Regions from separate parts of the Mesorhizobium sp. FG116 genome, predicted to be linked through region 2. Evidence: predicted binding sites of a transcription regulator. Region 2 holds the regulator's gene; the other holds the start of a gene.

Region 1 (7,251 bases), on a different contig from region 2:
AAGGAAGTCAACCTCGACATCAGGCGCGGCGAAATCTTCGCCCTGCTCGGCCCCAACGGCGCGGGCAAGACAACGCTGATCTCGATCGTGTGCGGCATCGTCAACCGCTCAGACGGCACGGTTACGGTGGACGGCCACGACATAGGCACGGACTACCGCGCGGCGCGCTCGCTGATCGGGCTGGTGCCGCAGGAATTGACGGTGGAAGCCTTCGAGACCGTGCGGGCGACGCTCAACTTCAGCCGCGGCCTGTTCGGCAAGCCGCCAAATCCCGAACTGGTCGACCAGATACTGAAGGACCTGTCTTTATGGGACAAGCGCGACGCCAAGGTGACGACGCTTTCGGGCGGCATGAAGCGGCGCGTGATGATCGGCAAGGCGCTGGCGCATGAGCCGCAGATCCTGTTCCTCGACGAGCCGACGGCGGGCGTCGACGTCGAGCTTCGGCAGGACATGTGGGCGATGGTGCGGCGGCTGCGCGAAAGCGGCGTCACCATCATCTTGACCACGCACTACATCGAGGAAGCCGAGGAGATGGCCGACCGGGTCGGCGTCATCAATCACGGCGAGATCGTCCTGGTCGAGGACAAGACCGAGTTGATGCGCAAGCTCGGCCGCAAGGTGATGAGGCTGGAATTGCGCCAGAAGCTGGACGCGATACCGGCAGCGCTTTCGAAATATGCACTTGAGCTAGGCAAGGATGGCGGATCGCTGACCTATACCTATGACAACCAGAGCGAACGGCCGGGCGTCGCCTCGTTGCTGCGCGACCTCGAGGCGGCAGGCATCCAGTTCCGCGATCTCGATACGGAAAACAGCTCGCTCGAGGAAATCTTCGTCAATTTGGTGAGGCACTCATGAACCGCCACGCGATCTGGGCCATCTACCGGGTCGAGATGGCCCGCACCATGCGCACGCTTTTGCAGAGCGTCGTCTCGCCGGTGATTTCGACGTCGCTTTATTTCGTGGTGTTCGGAGCGGCGATCGGCTCGCGCATCTCGGAGATCGGCGGCGTGAGCTACGGCGCGTTCATCGTGCCGGGACTGATCATGCTGTCGCTGCTGACCCAGTCGATTTCGAACGCCTCGTTCGGCATCTATTTCCCGAAATTCGTCGGGACGATTTTCGAGCTTTTGTCGGCGCCGGTGTCCTATCTGGAAATCGTCATCGCCTATGTGGGCGCGGCGGCGACCAAGTCGGTGGCGATCGGGCTCATTATTCTCGCAACCGCTTCGCTGTTCGTGCCGCTGCACATCGAGCATCCTTTCTGGATGCTGTGCTTCCTCGTGCTGACGGCAGTGACGTTTTCGCTGTTCGGATTCATCATCGGCATCTGGGCGCAGAGTTTCGAGCAGTTGCAGCTTGTGCCGCTTTTGATCGTGACGCCGCTGACGTTCCTTGGTGGATCGTTCTATTCGATCGACATGTTGCCGGGCATCTGGCGCACGATCACGCTGTTCAATCCGGTGGTCTACCTGATCAGCGGGTTCCGCTGGAGCTTCTTCGGCACTGCGGACGTGTCGCTCGGCGTCAGCCTCGGCATGACGCTCGCCTTCCTGTTTGCCTGCATCGCGGTGGTGGGCTGGATATTCAATACGGGCTACAGGTTGAGGACGTAGTTCCGACCGAAGCTTTGGGGCGAGCCGAAGCCCGCCCCTGCCCTCAAGTTCCGGTCAGACAGCGATCTTGCCGCCGCCCTGTTTCGTTATGACAACGACGCCCGGACGGACCGGCATGTCCGGCTTGAAGTCCGGCCAGCGGGTCGAAGGGTCCTCGTAGTAGGAGGGGCGGCCAAAGCCCTCCCACTCCTCGCCGCCATCGCCCGGATGCTGGACGGCGACAAAGGCGGTTTCGTCGTTGGGCGTGAACAGCGGGCCGCACATTTCCGCCCCGACAGGCACGCGGAAGAACAGCTTCGAGGTGGCGCGCGCATCGCCCTCTGTATCCACCGCCCACAGGCCGTCGGTGCGGCCGGTATCCTTGGCGTTGTTGCCGTCGGTGGAAACCCACAGGCGACCGGCTGAATCGACGGCGCAATTGTCCGGCATGCCGAACCAGCCATTGGCGGTGGTGGCGGTCGAGAAGGACGCGCCGACTTCGGCAACGGACGGATCGCCGCATTTCAAGAGCACTTCCCACTTGCCCTTGGTGGCGGTGAAATCGCCGCCGTCCTCGATGATCTCGATGATGTGGCCGAAGGCATTCTTGGCGCGCGGATTGGCGGCGTCGACCTGATCGTCCTTGCGCTTGGTGTTGTTGGTCAGCATGACATAGACCTTGCCGGTGACGCCGTTCGGCTGAATGTCCTCGGGGCGATCCATCTTGGTGGCGCCGAGCAAATCGGCGGCGCGGCGGGTCTCGATCAGCACGTCGGCTTGTGACTCGAAGCCGTTTTCCGCCGTCAGCGGACCCTCGTTGAAGGTGAGCGCAAGCCATTCGACCGAGCCGTCCTCGGCGAACTTGGCCGTATAGAGCGTGCCTTCGTCGAGCAGGTCCATATTGGCGGCGCGGTCGTCCGGATTGAACTTGCCGGCGGTGACGAACTTGTAGACGTAGTCGAAGCGCTCGTCGTCGCCGAGATAGAAGACGACGCGGCCATCCTTGGCGACGATCGATTCAGCGCCTTCGTGCTTGAAGCGGCCAAGCGCGGTGCGCTTCTTCGGCGCGGAGGTCGGGTCGTTGACGTCCACCTCCACGATCCAGCCGAAGCGGTTGGCCTCGTTCGGCTCCTTGGCAAGATCAAAACGCTCGTAGTGGGCAGCCCATTCGTAAGAGCCTTCCGGAATGCCGAGACGCTCGTAGTTGCCGGCTTCCTTGTGGTCGGCCGGCAGTTCGCCGGAGAAATAGCCGTGGATGTTTTCCTCGGCCATGACATAGGTGCCCCAAGGGGTGACGCCGCCGGCGCAGTTGTTGATGGTGCCGAACACCTTCAGGCCGGACGGATCGGCATTGGTCTTGACGCGATCATGGCCGGCGACGGGACCGGAAAGCTGCATCTCGGTATTGGCGGTGATGCGGCGGTTCAACTTGCCGTCACGCACGACCTGCCATTTGCCGCCGTCCTTTTTGATCTCGACGATGGTGCCGCCGTGCGCGGCCATCTCGATATCGACCTGCTCCTTGCTGAGAGCAGCCTGCTCCAGCACTTTCTTGCCTTCCTTCTCGCCAACGGTGACGAGGCCGGGGAACATCAGATGTGCGGTGGTGTATTCGTGGTTGACGACGAGGAGGCCATGCTCGGACGAGCCTTCTAGCGGGATGAAGCCGACATAGTCGTTGTTGTAGCCGAATTGCTTTGCCTGGGCCTCGGCGTTCTGCTTCACAGGATCGAACTCGGGCGCATCGGCAAACAGCGGATCGCCCCAACGCAGCAAAACGTCGGCATCGTAGCCGGCGGCGACATGGTGCTTGTCGTCGATGCCCGCCTCAACCTCATCGAAGGTGAAGGCCGACGTACCGGCGGCCCGCGCCTTTTCAGCGGTCATGAGCGCCAGCGGGCTGACCGTTGCGGCAATCGCGGAAACCGCGAGAGAGCCCTTCAGGAAGCCGCGGCGGGAGAAGCGGGCGGCAATGATCTCGCCCATGGTGCGGTTGTCGGTGGGATTGGTGCCCGGCCCGTCATTTTCCTCAAGCAGGCTGGTGCGGAATTGCGCCTCGTGCGCCGTCTGTTCGGTCATGGCTTGTCCTCTGGCTTTCAAATTGGCTGGAACATTGCAGTGGCAGACGGGTAACGGCGGCGGATCACAGTTTCATGACCAGCGAAGCAAAAATCGGCTGTCCCCACAAGCCAAGGGCCGACGACTTGACCGCGCCATGCGGTTCAGAAACAACGCCTTGAAGCGCCATTTTTGGGGAAGCGAGCCATGAGTGCATTGGGAATGTTCCTGCTCGGTCTTTCGACCGCGATATTCCTGCTGGCGGCTACGGTTGCGAAATACTGGGCGCTGGGGCCAAGCCTCGGCAAGCTCGTCTTGACGCTCATCCTCTATTCGCTCGGCAACCTGATCATGCTGAAGCTGATCAAGGAGTTCGGCATGTCGATCTCGTTTTCGCTGTCGGCGGTGATCCAGCTTGTCGCGGTCAATCTCGTGGCACTGGCCTTCTTCAGCGAGCGCGTGACCTCGCTACAGGCGGCAGGCATCGTGCTGGCAATCGTGGCAGTGGCGCTGATCACGCTCGGGCCCTATTTCCAGGGCCGATGACAGGCATGGAAGCGGCAGCATGAACGGGATCGCAGCAGTTCTCAAACGGGTGGAATTTCCGATGCTGCTCGCCGGCATCATCATCGCCGGCGGGATGTGGGGTTTCCTCGAACTGATGGAGGTGGCGCGCGACGCCTCTCCCCATTCGCTGGACAGCGAAATCCTGCTTTACTTCCGCGTTGCCGGGCACCCCGACATGCCGATAGGTCCGGCATGGCTGCAAGGCGCAATGCGCGACATCACGGCGCTCGGCAGCGCCAGCGTGCTGACCCTGATCACGGCGGCCGCAGCGATCTACCTTTTCCTGATCAAGCGGCCCGCGACCGCACTGTTCGTGATCGCCTCGATTGCCAGCGGGCAGATGCTTTCAAGCCTGCTCAAAGCGGGCATCGACCGGCCACGCCCCGAACTGGTCACGCATCTGGCGCAGGAAACCTCGCTGTCTTTTCCGAGCGGCCACGCCATGATCTCGGCGCTGGTTTTCCTGACGCTCGGAGCGCTTGTAAGCCGCGTGGTGCATGGGCGAACCACGAAAATCTATGTGCTGTCGCTGGCCGTGGTCATCACGCTTCTGGTCGGCGTCTCGCGCATCTATCTCGGCGTGCATTGGCCGTCCGACGTGCTGGCAGGCTGGTGTGCAGGCTTTGCCTGGGCCATGCTGTGGTGGTTGGCGGCGCGTCTGTTGCAGCGGCGCGGCGAGCCCGAGACTGACGAATAGACATATGTTTCACATATTCATACTTATGTTTGACACATCACTATGACTGTATCATATATGTATATTGCAGACTTAGACGGGAGGTCTGACCGGTGATCACAGCAGCGCAGATGCGCGCGGCGCGGGCACTGGCCGGGATCGACCAGAAGACGCTCGCCGAACGGGCCGGGGTTTCGCTGCCAACCATCCAGAGGATGGAAGCCAGCGAAGGCGTGGTGCGCGGCGTGGTGGACACGCTGATGAAGGTCATCCAGGCGCTCGACGAGGCCGGGGTAGAACTGATCGGCGAGAACCAGGCCAGCGAGCGCGGCGGCCGGGGCGTACGCCTCAAGAGCCGTTAGGCCTTTTCAATCCCAACCTTCCGGTTTGGGTCTGCGCAAAGCCGCGACAGCGGCCGCCGACGTTTCTTGAAAAATGCCGACGCCGCTGTCTTTCAGGTTTGAAGGCAGACCGATGGACCAGACGAGCCGGCACAAGGCCGCGAGCTTTTCCGAACTTTACACGCCCAAGCTGGTGACGGTGCTGCGCGAAGGCTACCACCTTGCCCAGTTCAAGGCGGATGCCATTGCCGGCCTGACGGTTGCCATCGTGGCGCTGCCGCTGTCGATGGCGATTGCCATCGCGTCCGGCGTCGGGCCGGAAAAGGGCCTGTTCACCGCCATCGTCGGCGGCTTTCTCGTTTCGCTTCTGGGGGGCAGCCGCTTCCAGATCGGCGGGCCTGCAGGCGCCTTCATCGTGCTGGTGGCCGCGACAGTCGACCGCCACGGCGTCGATGGGCTGATCCTTGCCACCATGCTGTCCGGCCTGATGATGGTTGCGGCTGGATATCTGAGGCTCGGCACCTACATCAAGTTCATCCCCTATCCAGTGACGGTCGGCTTCACCGCCGGCATTGCCGTCATCATCTTCGCCAGCCAGTTGCACGACCTGTTCGGCCTGACGCTGGCGGACAAGGAACCGGGCGACCTGATCCCGAAGCTGATGGTGTTGGCAAAGGCGCTGTCAAGCCTGAACCCTTCGGCGCTTGGGATCGCGGTGCTGACAGGCGCAATCATCGTCGGATTGAAAAAATGGCGGCCGACATGGCCAGGCATGCTGATCGCGGTTGCGGCAGGCTCGCTGGTGGCGGTGCTTGGCGGACTCGAAGTCGAGACCATCGGCACGCGCTTCGGCGGCATTCCGTCGATGTTGCCGGAGCCGTCGCTGCCCGCTTTCGATGCGGCAAAGATCGTGGCCGTGCTGCCGGACGCTATCTCCTTCACGCTGCTTGGAGCAATCGAATCGCTTTTGTCGGCGGTGGTGGCAGATGGCATGACCGGGCGACGCCATCGCTCGAACTGCGAACTGGTGGCGCAGGGCGCGGCCAATATCGGCTCGGCACTGTTTGGCGGCATCTGCGTGACGGGCACCATTGCGCGAACGGCGACCAATGTGCGGGCCGGCGCTCATGGTCCGGTTTCCGGCATGCTGCATTCGGCATTCCTGCTGTTGTTCATGCTTTTAGCGGCACCGCTGGCCAGCTACATTCCGCTGGCAGCACTTGCCGGCGTGCTGGCAGTCGTTGCCTGGAACATGATCGAGCGGCCGGCGTTCCGTGCGCTTCTGGCTTCCTCGCGCGGCGATGCGGCGGTGCTGCTGGTCACCTTCGGCCTGGTGATCTTCCGCGACCTCACGACAGGTATCGTTGTCGGCTTTGCGCTGGGCGCGCTCTTGTTCATCGGGCGCATGGCGCGGCAGGTGGAAGTGGAGGCGCATACGCCGCTTCTGGTCGACGATGTCGCCGACGACACGAACGGCGAGCGCAAGGCCTACGATGCGGCAAGCTCAACCGACCCGGATACCGTCGTCTACCGGATTTCCGGTGCGTTCTTCTTCGGCGCGGCGGCAACGGTGGGTTCTGTGCTCGACCGCATCGCCGACCAGCGGCGCACCTTCATCCTCGATTGCTCGGCGGTGCCGTTCCTCGATTCCACCGCCGCGAACGTCATCGAAGGCACGGCGCGCAAGGCCAAGAAGGCCGGCGTGCGCTTCTACATTGCCGGGGCATCGCCGCAGGTGCGGCGCATGCTGATTACGCATGGGGTGAAACCGCCGCTGGTGAAGTTTGCGGCGTCGGTCAAGGACGTTGCGAGCGTGCCGGCAGAATAGAGTTGGGCGTTTCCCCCCACACCACCGCCTTGTAGTCGAAGCCATATTCCAGCGTCGGTTTGACGATCCGGAAATAGGGCGAGAGATCGAAGTCGCGCGGCGTGTAGAGCGAGTAGTGGCGGATGTGCAGGATTTCCCGGCGCGAATAGTTCGACTGCGCCGACGCGCGGCCGGGGGCAAGCG
Region 2 (7,251 bases):
ACCCGCCTTCGGGAATGGTTATGCCGTTCGCTTCCGCATAGCGCTTCACGATGCCGACCGGCCACGGATAGGAATTGGCGACCTGTATGGCGCCCAGGATGACAGCGCAGGCAACGGCGCCGAGAAATACCTCGGCCCATACCGGCCGCAGCGGGAAGCGGAAACGCTTGCGCTGTGTGCGCCCATTGAGCAGCATGAAGATGACCGCCAGACAGGCGACAATGCCGATGATCCAGCTCCACGTCGCGCCGATGGAACCGTTTGGACCGCCGCCCATGAGCTGGAACGTTGCATCGAGCGGCGCGACCGTCTGGCCGCTGGTCACCCACCATGCCGCGCCGCGCCAGACCAAAAGGCCGCCGAGCGTGACGATAAAGGACGGCACTTCCAGATAGGCGATGATGAAGCCCTGGAACGCCCCGATCAGCAGGCCGAAGGCTACGCCGCAGGCAAGCGCGATGATCCAAATCCACGGGTCGCCGGCTGGAAAGCCCACTACACGAATGAGTATCTGGGCTTGCAGCACGCCCATGATCATGCCGATGACGCCTTCAAGCGAACCCACCGACAGGTCGATGTTGCGCATGACGATGACCAGCACCATGCCGGTCGCCATGATCGCGACCGACGAGGTCTGGACCGAGAGGTTCCACAGGTTGCGCGGTGTCAGGAACAGCCCGCCGGACAGGAAGTGCAGCACGATCCAGATCAGGATCAGCGCCGCGACCATGCCCAGCATGCGGGTGTCGAGTTCTGTCGCTTTCAGGAAGCGGGCGACGGGGCCGAGTTCGGCCTCGCGCGCCCGGTCGACCGTCGTTGCAGAGGTCGCGTCACTCATGATTTCCTCCCACCGGCTTGCTGATGTCTGCAGACAAGCATCCAACCAATCGGCGTGTTGCCCATCTGGCCGTCTTGCATCGGATCGATATTCGCTGCGTCCAGTTCGGTCCGACGCATCGGCGCAGCAAGCTCATGCTATTGTCTTTCCGGCGTCGCCGGAAGCGGAAAGCGCGTTGAAAGATGTGGCCTCATCGCGTGCCCTCGCCGTCAATTGCGGCGTTCCGTAGTGAACTGGGCAATTGCACCTGCGGCTTTTGAAAACGCCGCGGCTTTTGGGCCGCGGCGCATCGTGTTTGCCGTCAGGCGAACTTAGTTGCAGGCCGCAACCGCACCAGCGGCGACGCCGGCGCAAACCGCATCCTTGGAAATCCAGCCGGCGTCGATGACGACGTTGAGATTGTCCTTGGTGATCGCGATCGGGGTCAGGAACACCGACTTGACGGTGTTGCCGCCAGGCGTGGTGAAGTCCTGCACATTGGCGATGTCGGTCATGGCCTTGCCGTCGGCAAGCTGCGAAGCGATCTCGGCGGCGTTCTTGCCGAGCTCACGTGCATCCTTCCACACCGAAACGGTCTGGGTGCCCAGCGCCACGCGATTCAGGGCGGCATGGTCGCCGTCCTGGCCCGAGACCGGAACGCTGCCTGCAAGACCCTGCGCCGTCAGAGCTGCGACAACGCCGCCGGCGGTGCCGTCATTGGCCGCCACAACCGCATCGACCTTGTTGTCGTTGGCGGTCAGGAACTGCTCCATGTTCTTCTGGGCGTTGGCCGGCAGCCAGCCATCGGTATAGGCCTCGCCGACATTCTTGATCTTGCCGCTGTCGATGGCTTCCTTGAGCACTTCCATCGAACCTGCGAACAGGAAGTCGGCGTTCGGATCGGCACCCGAGCCCTTGATGAAGACGTAGTTGCCTTCCGGCTTCACCTTGAACACTTCGCGGGCCTGCATGCGGCCGACTTCCTTGTTGTCGAAGGTGAGGTAGAAGACGTCCTTGTTCTCGATCAGGCGGTCATAGCCGACGACCGGAATGCTCTCGTCCAGCGCCTTCTGCACTGCCGGGCCGATGGCCGAAGCGTCCTGCGCCAGAATGATCAGCGCATTGGCGCCCTGGCTGATCAGGCTTTCGACGTCGGTAAGCTGCTTGGCCGCGGACGACTGCGCGTCGGCGGAGATGTACTTGTCGCCGGCAGCCTCGATTGCCGCCTTCATGGCAGCCTCGTCGGTCTTCCAACGCTCTTCCTGGAAGTTCGACCAGGAGACGCCGATGACCTTGTCCTTTGCCTCGGCGGTCGCGACAAGCGTCAGCGACATAGCGGCACCCGCCAGGATGGCGGCCGTAAATTTCCTCATGATTTCCTCCCTGCGCCACACAGGCGCGACTAATCTGACCCGATGCTGGTGCGGAAGCTCTTTTTTTCGAGCCTCGAAAAAAGTGTGCCGCAACACCGCATCTCTGTCAACTGGGATTCCGCAGCCGCAAATGATTTTTTTCGGAACTCGAATTAAATAATGACATCCCTTGGAGCTTCTGACACTATCACTGTGCTGTTATGCACGGCGCGCGGCCGGAGGGAGGACAACGCGACATGACGGTTGGAATCCGCCACGACGATTTGCGACGGCGCAACCGCGCCATGGTCATCTCGGCCGTGCGGCGCAATGGCCAGACCTCGCGCACCGAAATCGCCGCGGTCACCGGCCTCAGCCACTCCACCATATCGGCCATCTCGTCCGACCTGATTGCCGAAGGCATTCTGGCCGAGGCCCGCCACGAACAGCTTGCCCTCAAGCGTGGCCGGCCGCAAGTGGCGCTGACGCTTGAGCCGAAGGCTGCCGTGGTGATGACGGTCGTTCTGTCGCTCAATTTCCTCGCCGCCACCTTGCTTGACTATGCCGGCGAAATCGTCGCCGAAGAACAGCATCGGCTCGACACCCGCGCCATGCCGCGCGAACAGCTCATCAGCGAATGCGTGGCAATCGTCCGGCGCAAGCTCGACGATCCAAGGCGCGACGGCCGTCGCGTCCTGCGCATCGTTTTGGCCATACAGGGCATCACCGATGCGCCCGCCCGCGCCATGCTCTGGTCGCCGATCACGCCGCACACCGACATCGCCTTTGCCGACATACTGGAACGCGAGTTCTCCGTGCCCGTCACGGTCGAGAATGACTGCAACATGATGGCGGTGGCGCTGCGCTGGCGCGACCCGGAACGCTACCGCAACGACTTCATCGCCATCCTGTTGTCGCACGGCATCGGCATGGGGCTGGTGCTGAAGGGCGAACTCTTTACCGGCACGCATTCGTCCGGCGGCGAGTTCGGCCACATGATCCACCGTCCGGACGGCGCGCTTTGCCGTTGCGGGCGGCGCGGCTGCATCGAAGCCTATGCCGGCAACTACGCCATCTGGCGCAATGCGCGGCGCATGGACGAGAACGCCGAACCGGTGGACGACATCGGCGAGGCCGACATGCGCGCCTTGGCGGACGCGGCTAGGGATCATGACGGGCCGGAACGGGAAGCCTATCGCAAGGCCGGCGAGGCACTCGGCTTCGGCCTCGGCAGCCTGTTTGCGCTGATTGATCCGGCCCCGGTCGCAATGGTCGGGGCAAGTGCTGCGGCCTTCGACCTCATCGAACCGGCGCTGCGCGAAGCCATCGCCCGCACGGCGGGCGGCCACCACTCGACCTCGATATCCTTCGACACCGAACCGGACGAGCTTGCGCTGCTACGCGGCGGCTGCGCCATGCGCGCGCTGACCTTCGTCGATAACGAGATTTTCGCCGCCGGCAACCCGGCCCAGATGGAACTCGCCGCCGGGCACGAAATGGCGTGAGCGCTCGGCCGACTTTCCTTTAACTGCCCTACTCTTCCTGTATCGCGTAGCCGGAGCCGCGAATGGTCCTGATGACGTCCGGCATGCGGCCGTTGTTGACCGCCTTGCGCAGCCGCCCGACATGCACGTCCACGGTGCGCTCGTCGATATAGATGGTCTCGCCCCAGACATTGTCGAGCAACTGCCCGCGCGAGAACACCCGCCCCGGATGACGCATCATGAATTCGAGCAGGCGGAACTCGGTCGGCCCAAGCTTGATCTCGCTTTTCTTGCGGTAGACTCGGTGCGACTCGCGGTCGAGCACGATGTCGCCGACCTTCAGAACGGAGGACAGCACTTCGGGCTTGGCCCGCCGCAACAGCGCCTTCACCCGCGCCATGAATTCGGGCGTCGAGAACGGCTTGACCAGATAGTCGTCGGCACCCGTGGAAAGCCCGCGCACGCGGTCGCTCTCCTCACCGCGCGCCGTCAGCATGATGATCGGCAAGCGCTCGGTCTCCGGGCGCATGCGCAGGCGGCGGCACAATTCGATACCGGAAACCGCAGGCACCATCCAGTCGAGCACCAGAAGGTCGGGCACATTCTCCTGAAGCCTGATCTCGGCTTCGTCGCCGCGCGGGATCACTTCGACCTGATAGCCTTCCGATTCCAGATTGTAGCGAAGCAGGACGCCCAGCGGCTCCTCGTCTTCGACCACCATGATGCGCGGTGCAATCATCTTGTTCGTCTTCCCGTCTTGCGCGTCAGGCGGCGGACATTGCCGTCTCGTCCTGCTTAGGACGATGCACCGGCAACTGCTCGCCGGTCAGCACATAGTAGGCGTTTTCCGCGATATTGGTCACATGATCGCCGATGCGCTCAAGGTTCTTGGCGCAAAACAACAGATGCGTGCAGGGCGTGATGTTGCGCGGGTCCTCCATCATGTAGGTGAGAAGTTCGCGAAACACCGACGTATACTTGACATCGATGCGTTCGTCCTCGTCGCGCAGCTTCACCAGCCCTGCGGCGTCGCGGGCCGCGTGGCGCTCGATGACGCCCTGCACCTGGTCAAGCACAAGTCCTGCCATGGTCTCGATGGAATGGGCGAGTTCGCGCGGCGCGGCCGATTGCCCGACCGCGCTGACGCGCTTGGCGATGTTCTTGGCCAGATCTCCGATCCTTTCCAGGTCGCCTGCCATACGGATGGCGCCGACCACCGCGCGCAGGTCCTGCGCCATCGGCTGGCGCTTGGCGATCAGCGTGATCGCGCGGTCGTCCAGTTCGCGCTGGCGCGTGTCCATCACCGCGTCCTCGGAGACAACGCGCTGGGCCAGCGCATTGTCGGAGGTGAGCAGCGCGCGCGTCGCCCCGCTCACCATCGAGCCGGCAAGATCGCCCATGTCGCGAACCAGTCTGCTGACCTCGTTGAGGTCTTCGTCAAATGACGCAACGGTGTGCTCACCCATGATGCTGTCCTCAAATCTCTTGGCGTTTCGCAGATAACGGCTCAGCCGAAGCGGCCGGTGATATAGTCCTGCGTGCGCTTGTCGTCGGGGTTGGTGAACATCTTCTCGGTCGCGCCCTCCTCGACCAGATAGCCGAGATGGAACATCGCCGTGCGCTGCGACACGCGCGCCGCCTGCTGCATGGAGTGGGTCACGATGACGATGGTGTAGTTCTGGCGCAGTTCGTCGATCAGTTCTTCCACCCTCGCGGTGGCGATCGGGTCGAGCGCCGAGCAAGGCTCGTCCATCAGGATCACTTCGGGCGACACCGCAATGGCGCGCGCGATGCACAGGCGCTGCTGCTGACCGCCGGAAAGCCCGGTGCCCGGCTCATGCAGGCGGTCCTTGACCTCGTTGAACAGGCCGGCGCGCTTCAGGCTCGTTTCGACGATGCCGTCGAGATCGGTCTTGTTGCGGGCAAGGCCGTGGATGCGCGGGCCATAGGCCACGTTTTCGTAGATCGATTTCGGGAACGGATTTGGCTTCTGGAACACCATGCCGACGCGGGCGCGCAATTCCACCACGTCGATCGCCTTGTCGTAGACATCCTCGCCGTCGAGCGTGATCTTGCCGACCACGCGGGCGCTGTCGATGGTGTCGTTCATGCGGTTGAGGCAACGCAGGAAGGTGGATTTGCCGCAACCAGACGGCCCGATAAGCGCCGTCACCTGGTTCTGCCGCACCAGAAGATCGACGTCGAACAGCGCCTGCTTGTCGCCGTAGAACACGCCGACCTTGTCGCCGCGCATCTTGATCGCTTCGTTGGATTGGCTGCTCATCTTGGCGTCCACCGCGCTTTCAAGGGTTTTTTCGGTCATGATATTCATTGTTCGCCCCTTTGCTACCAGCGCCGCTCGAAACGCCGGCGCAGCACGATTGCCGTGATGTTCATGGCCATCAGGAAAATGAGAAGGATGATGATTGCGCCCGACATGCGCTCGACGAAGGCGCGTTCGGCTTCGTTCGCCCACATGTAGATCTGCACCGGCAGCGCCGTCGCCGGGTCGAATGGCGTCGCCGGATAGTCGGCCACGAAGGCCACCATGCCGATCAGGAGCAGCGGTGCGGTTTCACCTAGCGCGCGCGCCAGCCCGATGATGGTGCCGGTCAGGATGCCGGGTGCGGCCAGCGGCAGGATGTGGTGGAACACCATCTGCATGCGCGAAGCGCCGAGGCCGAGAGCCGCGGCACGGATCGAAGGCGGTACGGCGGCAAGCGCCGCGCGCGTCGCAATGATGATTGTCGGCAGCGTCATCAGCGTCAGCACCAGGCCGCCGACGATGGAAGCCGAGCGCGGCATGCCGAGGAAGTTCACGAACACCGCAAGGCCGAGCAGGCCGAACACGATCGACGGCACGGCCGCCAGGTTGTTGATGTTGACCTCGATCAGGTCGGTGAAGCGGTTCTTCTTGGCGAATTCTTCGAGGTAGATCGACGCGGCAACGCCAATCGGCAGCGCCAGCAGAAGCACGATCGCCATCATGTAGAACGAGCCGATGATGGCAACGCCCATGCCGGACGTTTCCGGCCTGCTGGAAGCCCCGAAGGCAAACAGGCCGGTGTTGAAATGTTCGGCCATGACGCCTTCGGCCTTGAGTTGGTTCATCCACGCGACCTGCTGGTCCGAGACCTTGCGCCGCGCCTGGTCGACGCTGAGGTCGATCTGGCCCTTGAAGGCGGAGTCCAGGTTGGCCGAGGCAAGCACCTCAACGTCGCGCGTGGTGCCGATCACCGAAGGATCGGCGGCCACGATGTCGCGCAACTGCACCCGCGCGCCGTCGGAAAGGAAGCCCTTAAGCTTGCGCACCGCAGCCTTGTCGTCCGGATTGATGCCAAGCTTGGCAACCAGCGCATTCTCGGCAAGCTTCGGATAGTTCGCCTTGATCAGCACGTTCGGATCGGTGGCGCGCTCGCCCTGCGGATCGATGACCTTTTCGTCGAAGCTGATCGGCAAGGTCACTGTCGTCTGCCAGAACGCGGTGTGGCCCTTCTGCACAATCGAAGCCAGCATGATCGCGAGGAAGATCAGGCCAACCGAAATCGCCAGAACGCCGTAGATGCGGAACCGGCGCTCGGCGCGGTAGCGCGCTTTC

Evidence for each region. The regulator PhoB, encoded in region 2, activates phosphate uptake and scavenging genes when phosphate is short. The targets are predictions, from matches to a motif close to TGTCATNNANCTGTCAT.
Region 1: ACODTY_RS10085 (PhoX family protein) is a predicted target of PhoB. The motif match lies at 3,741-3,757, and genes of this name have one in related genera.

Annotation. Positions count from the first base shown of each region.
Region 1 is NZ_JBMDKS010000010.1:11,586-18,836, forward strand. It holds gene ACODTY_RS10075 (ABC transporter ATP-binding protein) at 1-861, shown strand, start outside; gene ACODTY_RS10080 (ABC transporter permease) at 858-1,619, shown strand; gene ACODTY_RS10085 (PhoX family protein) at 1,674-3,677, opposite strand; gene ACODTY_RS10090 (hypothetical protein) at 3,864-4,202, shown strand; gene ACODTY_RS10095 (phosphatase PAP2 family protein) at 4,222-4,920, shown strand; gene ACODTY_RS10100 (helix-turn-helix domain-containing protein) at 5,013-5,261, shown strand; gene ACODTY_RS10105 (SulP family inorganic anion transporter) at 5,374-7,068, shown strand; gene ACODTY_RS10110 (C40 family peptidase) at 7,037-7,251, opposite strand, start outside.
Region 2 is NZ_JBMDKS010000009.1:42,508-49,758, reverse strand. It holds gene ACODTY_RS09495 (sugar ABC transporter permease) at 1-838, opposite strand, end outside; gene xylF (D-xylose ABC transporter substrate-binding protein) at 1,150-2,190, opposite strand; gene ACODTY_RS09485 (ROK family transcriptional regulator) at 2,427-3,674, shown strand; gene phoB (phosphate regulon transcriptional regulator PhoB) at 3,703-4,392, opposite strand; gene phoU (phosphate signaling complex protein PhoU) at 4,418-5,119, opposite strand; gene pstB (phosphate ABC transporter ATP-binding protein PstB) at 5,161-5,985, opposite strand; gene pstA (phosphate ABC transporter permease PstA) at 6,000-7,251, opposite strand, start outside.